Hydrogenophaga sp. SL48: one gene and its partner. The protein of the gene in region 1 interacts with the protein of each later gene in a pairwise test. Links are inferred from orthologs where the notes say so. Each region holds a gene or a part of one and is shown on either strand. Other genes may lie near its edges.

Region 1 (3,241 bases):
GTGAGCCAGCCCGAGCGCATCGACACCGAGGCCGAGGCCCATGTGGCCAAGCTCAAGAGCCTGGTGGACGCCTGCCGCACGCTGCGCGGCGAGATGAACGTGTCGCCGGCCACGCGCCTGCCGCTGTATGTGCTGGGCGACACGGCCTTCATGCAGGCCGCTCGCCCGGTGCTGCAGGCCCTCGCCAAGCTGAACGAGGTGAAGGTGTTTGACGACGAAGCCGCCTGGGCCGCTGCCGCGCAAGCCGCGCCCGTGGCGGTGGTGGGCGACGCCCGCCTGTGTCTGTTCATGGAAATCGACGTGGCCGCCGAGAAGGTCCGCCTGTCCAAGGAAGCCGCGCGCCTCGAAGGCGAGATCGTCAAGGCCAACGGCAAGCTGGGCAACGAGGCCTTCGTGGCCAAGGCGCCGGCGGCGGTGCTGGAGCAGGAAAAGAAACGTTTGGCCGATTTCACGGCCACGCTGGCCAAGGTGCGCGAGCAGCTCGCGCGCCTGTGATCAGCCCGCGGGCGATGCCTCAGCGCGGGGCATCGCCCGGGACCATCGCGCCCCACTGCGAGGGCGTCTCGATCTGAGGCCACTCGGGATCGGGTGAGCTGTCCAGGCTGTCCAGCACCGAAAAATCGCTCATGGGGCCATCGATGCGCACCACGGGTGGCGACAGCGACTCATGGATGCGGTGCGCCACATACCAGCTCGCACGCAGCTTCGCCTCCCGGGTGTGCGAACCCAGGCGGGGCGTGAGGTGCAGGTTGGGGATGTTGTGCAGCGGCGTGCCCGGTGCCGCCAGGCCCGGATGGGCCCCGTCGAGCAGGCAGGCATCGATGCGGCCATCGGTCAGCGCGAGCGCCAGCGCCTCGGCATCGAACAGCGAACTGCGGCTCACGCCCACCCAGAGCTGACCCGGCTTGCAATGGTTGAGCAGGCGCTCGTTGATCCAGCCGCGAAAACGCGAGGCATAGACCACCTGCAATGAAATCGCGTCGGAACGGGCCAGCAAATCGGTGACGGAGGTGGGTTCGACGCCCAGCTTCTCCCAGATGGGTGCCGCGTGATGCACCGCAGGGTCGTAACCCAGCAGACGCACCCCCAAGCCTTTGAGCATGGGCGCCAGCGTGTGTGCCACAGGGGCCAGGCCGAGCAGGCCGACCGTGCTGCCCGCCAGCTCGCGCCCCATGCGGACCTGCGCCAGCTTGCGCCCCAGCAGCGCGCTCACCATGCCACGCCGGTACAGCATCAGGAGCCCGTACAGCAGGTACTCCGCATTGGAGCGCACCGTGGCGCTGCGCGCCTGCACCACACGCACCTGCCGCCGGGCACAGGCGTCCAGGTCGGTGTTGTCGCTGGAAATCTGCATGCGCGCGACCACCTTGAGCAGCGGCGCGAAATCCAGAAATTCGCTGGACACCACCACGTGGGGAGGCAGCACCAGGGCGCGTGTTTTGTACACCTGCTGGCGTAGGGCCATGGGATCGTCGCCCAACTCGGGACGGACGGTCACTTCGTGCCGCTCCTGAAGCCAGCTCAGCGCTTCGGGAACCAGCGGGTCGATCAGCAGGACTTCCATGGGGGTGGTGAGGATCGGTGGCGATTGCGGCTCACCGCAACCCCCGGAACCGGAACATCAGCGGCGTTTGAGCACCGTGATGAAGTCGGTGCCCTCGGTGGCCTGCTCCAGCAACTCATTGCCGGTCTGCTTGGCAAAGGCCTGGAAGTCACGAACCGACCCGGCGTCGGTGGCGATCACCTTCAGCGTCTGACCGCTGGTCATGTCGGACAAAGCCTTTTTGGCTTTCAGAATGGGCAGCGGGCAGTTCAGGCCGCGGGCATCGAGTTCTTTGGTGGCGTTCATGGCGGGTTCCAGTAGGTAACAAATTTTAAACGGGCCAGCCCTGGGTTCGTCGAAAATGTATCAATTGGTACACATCGCGAAGCCGTGTCAGCTGGGCGGCAGTTCCATGAACTGCGGTTCAATGCCCAGGGAGCGCAGCCAGTCGGCCATGGCAAGCCCGGTTCCCGCAGGCCAGCACTTGACCTGTTCGGGGGGCAGCAGCTTGTATTCGACCAGTTCGGGCGACAGCCGGATCTCGCCCTCGGCCAGCGCATGGTAGGTGATGAGCACCTGGTTCATGCGCTGAAAGTCGTGCACACCCACCAGGCGCAGGGCGGTGACGGTCAGCCCCGTCTCTTCGGCGATCTCGCGCCGAATGCCTTCTTCCGGCGTCTCGCCCGCCTCCATGAAACCGGTGATCAGGGCAAACATGCGGTTCTGCCAGGCCGCGTTGCGCGCGAGCAGCACCTTGTCGCCCACCTGCACGATGCCGGCCAGCACGGGCGTGGGGTTGTTCCAGTGCGTGAAGTCGCAGGCCGTGCAACGCAGGCGCTCCTTGTAACCGCCGTCTTCCTCGCTGCCGACAAGGGCCAGCGGCGTGGCACAGCAGGGGCAGAAACGAAACTCCGCGCTCATAAGGCACCCTCCGCTCTTCGAGCTGCGGTGCGAGCTTGCTTGGGGCGGCCCGGCGCGGCGCTCACTGGACTACCCTCTCTTCCCCGTTGGATGAAAGGCGGTGCAGGGTTGTCCACGGTGGCGGTTGGTCGGCGCTTGCGACGAACCGACCGAGCGCCGCGGTGGGCAACCCGTGTTTGACGTGTTGCCGTGTCCAGGCGGATCGTTCGAATTGACTTCCGTGCCCTTGCAGTGACTGCCTGCGGCGCTCGCCGTACGACGGCCCGCATGAGACCCGCAGCCTGCAAGGTGCCGGAAGACCCAGACGGGCTACAGGGTGTTGCGCCGCACTGACCTCAGGGTGTGAGCGCCGATCAGTGAGCGTCCCGCGTGGGCTTCCGGCACGGCCAGTCATACCGCAACTTGCAGGAGTTTGTCTATGAATTCCATCTTCGCCGGGCTGGATTGGGCCAGCCAAACCCACGCCGTGTGCGTCATCGACGAGCGCGGCGCCGTTTGCAAGCAGTGGGAGGTCGCGCACGATGCCGACGGCTTGCGTGAACTCTTGCGCCAGCTGCGCGCCTTGCACGTGCTGCGCATCGCCATCGAGCGTCCCTCCGGGCTGCTGGTCGACGCCTTGGTGGAGGCCGGCTTCGAAGTCGTGCCCATCCACCCCAACGCCGTCAAGGCCAGCCGGCCGCGCTACCGCAGCCACGGCGGCAAGTCCGACGCCTCTGACGCCTACTTGCTGGCCGACCTGCTGCGCACCGACGGCCACCGCTTCAAACCGCTGGCCGC
Region 2 (3,453 bases), 1.5 Mb from region 1 along the record:
GTGTCGCTGGACCAGCGCCCCGACGCGGCCTGGATGGCGATGTTTCTGGGGGAAGGGCTGGACCCTGTGGACGGTGCCAGCCGCTCGCGCGCCCTGTCGCGTGCCGAGGGCACGCTGTACGCCAGCCTGCGTGAAGGCGGGCAGACCCTGGCCTGCGGCGCCGCCTGTTTCGCCGACGGCTGGCTGAGCATGCATGGGCTGCGCACCGCCTCCAGCCAGCGCGGGCGTGGGCTGGCGGGTCGGTTGATCCGCGCGATGGCGCTGGACGCACAGCGCCGGGGCATTGCCCGAGCCTTCCTGCAGGTCGATGGCGCCAACGCGCCGGCACTCGCCCTGTACCGGCGGGCCGGCATGCTCACCGCCTGGACCTACGCCTACTGGCGGGCGCCCACGTAAAAGGGGTCTTGCGCGGTGGCAGGCGCAGGGCGGAGTCCGCACCTGCGGTTGACGCAGGTCAAACGCCACGTCAAAGCGCCTTGAAAACCGCGCGTTCAGCGCCAGATGCACTCCAATCAACTTTTTGCGGAGTGCCTTTTCATGCGACTCGACAAACTCACCACCAAATTTCAAGAAGCCTTGGGCGAAGCCCAGACGCTCGCGCTGGGCGCCGACCACGCCTACATCGACCCGGCCCACGTGTTGCTGGCCATGCTGCGCCAGACCGACGGGCCGCAGTCGCTGCTGCAGCGCGCCGGCGTGAACGTGCAAGGCCTGGCCAAGGCGGCCGAGGCGGCTGTCAAGCGCCTGCCCGAGGTGCAGGGGCAGGATCAGGTGCAGGTCGGTCCCGATCTGGCCAAGATGCTGCAGGCGACCGAAAAGGAAGCTATCAAGCGCGGTGACGAGTTCATCGCCAGCGAGCTGTTCCTGCTGGCGGTGGCCGACCAGAAGGGTGAACTCGGCCGCATGGCCAACGAAAACGGCCTGACCCGCAAGAGCCTGGAAACCGCGATCACGGCCGTGCGCGGGGGCCAGAAGATGGACAGCCCCGAGGCCGAGGGACAGCGCGAGGCGCTGAAGAAATACACCATGGACCTGACCGAGCGCGCCCGCCTGGGCAAGCTGGACCCGGTGATCGGTCGCGACGATGAAATCAGACGTGCCATCCAGGTGCTGCAGCGCCGCACCAAGAACAACCCGGTGCTGATCGGCGAACCCGGCGTGGGCAAAACCGCCATTGTTGAAGGCCTGGCGCAGCGCATCGTGGCCGGCGAGGTGCCGGATTCGCTCAAGGGCAAGCGGGTGCTGAGCCTGGACATGGCCGCGCTGCTGGCGGGCGCCAAGTTCCGAGGCGAATTTGAAGAGCGCCTGAAAACCGTGCTGAACGAACTGGCCAAGGACGAAGGCCAGACCATCGTCTTCATCGACGAGTTGCACACCATGGTGGGCGCGGGCAAGGCCGAAGGCGCGATGGACGCGGGCAACATGCTCAAGCCGGCGCTCGCGCGCGGCGAGCTGCACTGCGTGGGCGCGACCACGCTGGACGAGTACCGCAAGTACATCGAGAAAGACGCCGCGCTGGAGCGCCGCTTCCAGAAAATCCTGGTCGGCGAGCCGACGGTGGAGGCGACCATCGCCATCCTGCGCGGCCTGAAGGAGCGCTACCAGGTGCACCACGGCGTGGACATCACCGACCCGGCCATCGTGGCCGCAGCCGAGCTGAGCCACCGCTACATCACCGACCGCTTCCTGCCCGACAAGGCGATCGACCTGATCGACGAGGCCGCGGCCAAGATCAAGATCGAACTCGACTCCAAGCCCGAGGTGATGGACAAGCTCGACCGCCGGCTGATCCAGCTGCAGATCGAGCGCGAAGCCGTCAAGAAAGAAAAAGACGAAGCCTCGCAGAAGCGGCTGACCCTGATCGAAGACGAGATCACGCGGCTGCAGAAAGAGATCGCCGATCTCGACGAGATCTGGAAGTCCGAAAAGGCCACAGCCCAGGGCAGCGCCCAGGTGCGTGAAGAGATCGACAAGCTGCGCCAGCAGATCGAAAGCCTGACCCGCAAGGGCGATCTCGCCAAGGTGGCCGAGCTGCAGTACGGCAAGCTGCCCGATCTGGAAAAGCAGCTCAAGGAAGCCCAGGAAAAAGAGTCCGGCAAGGCCAAGGGCGGTGCGGGTGTGGGCCCGCAGCTGCTGCGCACCCAGGTCGGCGCCGAAGAGATTGCCGAAGTGGTGGCACGCGCCACCGGCATCCCGGTGGCCAAGCTGATGCAGGGCGAGCGCGACAAGCTGCTGGTGATGGAAGACAAGCTGCACACCCGCGTGGTGGGGCAGGACGAGGCGATCAGTGCGGTGGCCAACGCCATCCGCCGCTCGCGTTCGGGCCTGTCGGACCCGAACCGCCCGACCGGTTCCTTCCTGTTCCTCGGCCCCACCGGCGTGGGCAAGACCGAGCTGTGCAAAGCCCTCGCGGGCTTCCTGTTCGACAGCGAGGAGCACCTGATCCGCATCGACATGAGCGAGTTCATGGAGAAACACTCCGTGGCCCGCCTGATCGGTGCACCCCCCGGTTACGTGGGATACGAGGAGGGCGGCTACCTGACAGAAGCCGTGCGACGCAAGCCCTACAGCGTGCTGCTGCTCGATGAGGTGGAGAAGGCCCACCCGGACGTGTTCAACGTGCTGCTGCAGGTGCTGGACGACGGCCGCCTGACCGACGGCCAGGGCCGCACCGTGGACTTCAAGAACACCGTGATCGTGATGACGAGCAACATCGGCTCGCACCTGATCCAGGCCATGGTGGGGCAGCCCTACGACGACATCAAGGAAGCCGTGTGGGGCGAGCTCAAGGACCACTTTCGGCCCGAGTTCCTGAACCGCATCGACGAGACCGTGGTGTTCCACGCGCTCGACGCACAGCACATCGCGTCCATCGCGGCGATCCAGCTGAAAGCGCTGCAGGCGCGACTGCAGAAGATGGACCTGCGTCTGGAAGTGGCGCCGGCGGCCCTGGAGGAGCTGGCCAAGGTCGGCTTCGACCCGGTGTTCGGTGCCCGACCCCTGAAGCGCGCGATCCAGCAGCGCATCGAGAACCCGCTCTCGAAGCTGCTGCTGGAAGGCAAGTACCCGCCGAAGTCGGTGATCCCGGTGGATGTGGACCCGGTTCGCAACCCCGGGGTGTTCGAGTTCAAGCCGGCGCTGGCCGCCGACTGAGGCCTCTGGTCCGGGCACGCCGTGGTCCGGACCAGAGCCCCTGCGGCGTCAGCGAGCGGCTTTGGTAGAGTGTGCGGTATTTCACTCTTCGATCCGGTGCAGGTCAGCCACGTTCAAGGGCTTGCTGCGGTTCGATTTGCACTGGACGCTGGCGGGAAGTAAGCTGCCAATTTGTCTGAATCTCCGCTCGAACAGACGCTCCGATGAAGCCGCAACATGTCACCCTGCTCGACAAATGCACCCTGGAGGCAGAGCGTTGCGCACCTGAGATCCTGAAGCGCTGCATTGACGCCGCCACGG

The links.
Region 2: the proteins of IM738_RS17100 (region 1) and clpB interact in binary tests that used the Escherichia coli proteins (3 or more experiments, as listed by UniProt). The link is inferred for Hydrogenophaga sp. SL48 from one-to-one orthologs.

What each region holds. Positions count from the first base shown.
Region 1 is NZ_CP063400.1:3,612,319-3,615,559, forward strand. Bases 236-3,164 are described here. They hold IM738_RS17100 (sulfurtransferase TusA family protein), read right to left. Parts: upstream 1,850-3,164; coding sequence 1,622-1,849; downstream 236-1,621. Other genes in these bases: IM738_RS17090 (valine--tRNA ligase), read left to right, coding at 236-495; IM738_RS17095 (NAD(P)-dependent oxidoreductase), read right to left, coding at 515-1,564; IM738_RS17105 (NUDIX domain-containing protein), read right to left, coding at 1,937-2,464; IM738_RS17110 (IS110 family transposase), read left to right, coding at 2,883-3,164. Also shown: more of IM738_RS17090, read left to right, coding at 1-235; more of IM738_RS17110, read left to right, coding at 3,165-3,241. UniProt on the Escherichia coli protein: Involved in thiosulfate metabolism.
Region 2 is NZ_CP063400.1:2,144,669-2,148,121, reverse strand. The notes cover bases 213-3,353. They hold clpB (ATP-dependent chaperone ClpB), read left to right. Parts: upstream 213-537; coding sequence 538-3,153; downstream 3,154-3,353. Other genes in these bases: IM738_RS10215 (GNAT family N-acetyltransferase), read left to right, coding at 213-396. Outside these bases: more of IM738_RS10215, read left to right, coding at 1-212; IM738_RS10205 (DUF1631 family protein), read left to right, coding at 3,357-3,453. UniProt on the Escherichia coli protein: Part of a stress-induced multi-chaperone system, it is involved in the recovery of the cell from heat-induced damage, in cooperation with DnaK, DnaJ and GrpE. Acts before DnaK, in the processing of protein aggregates.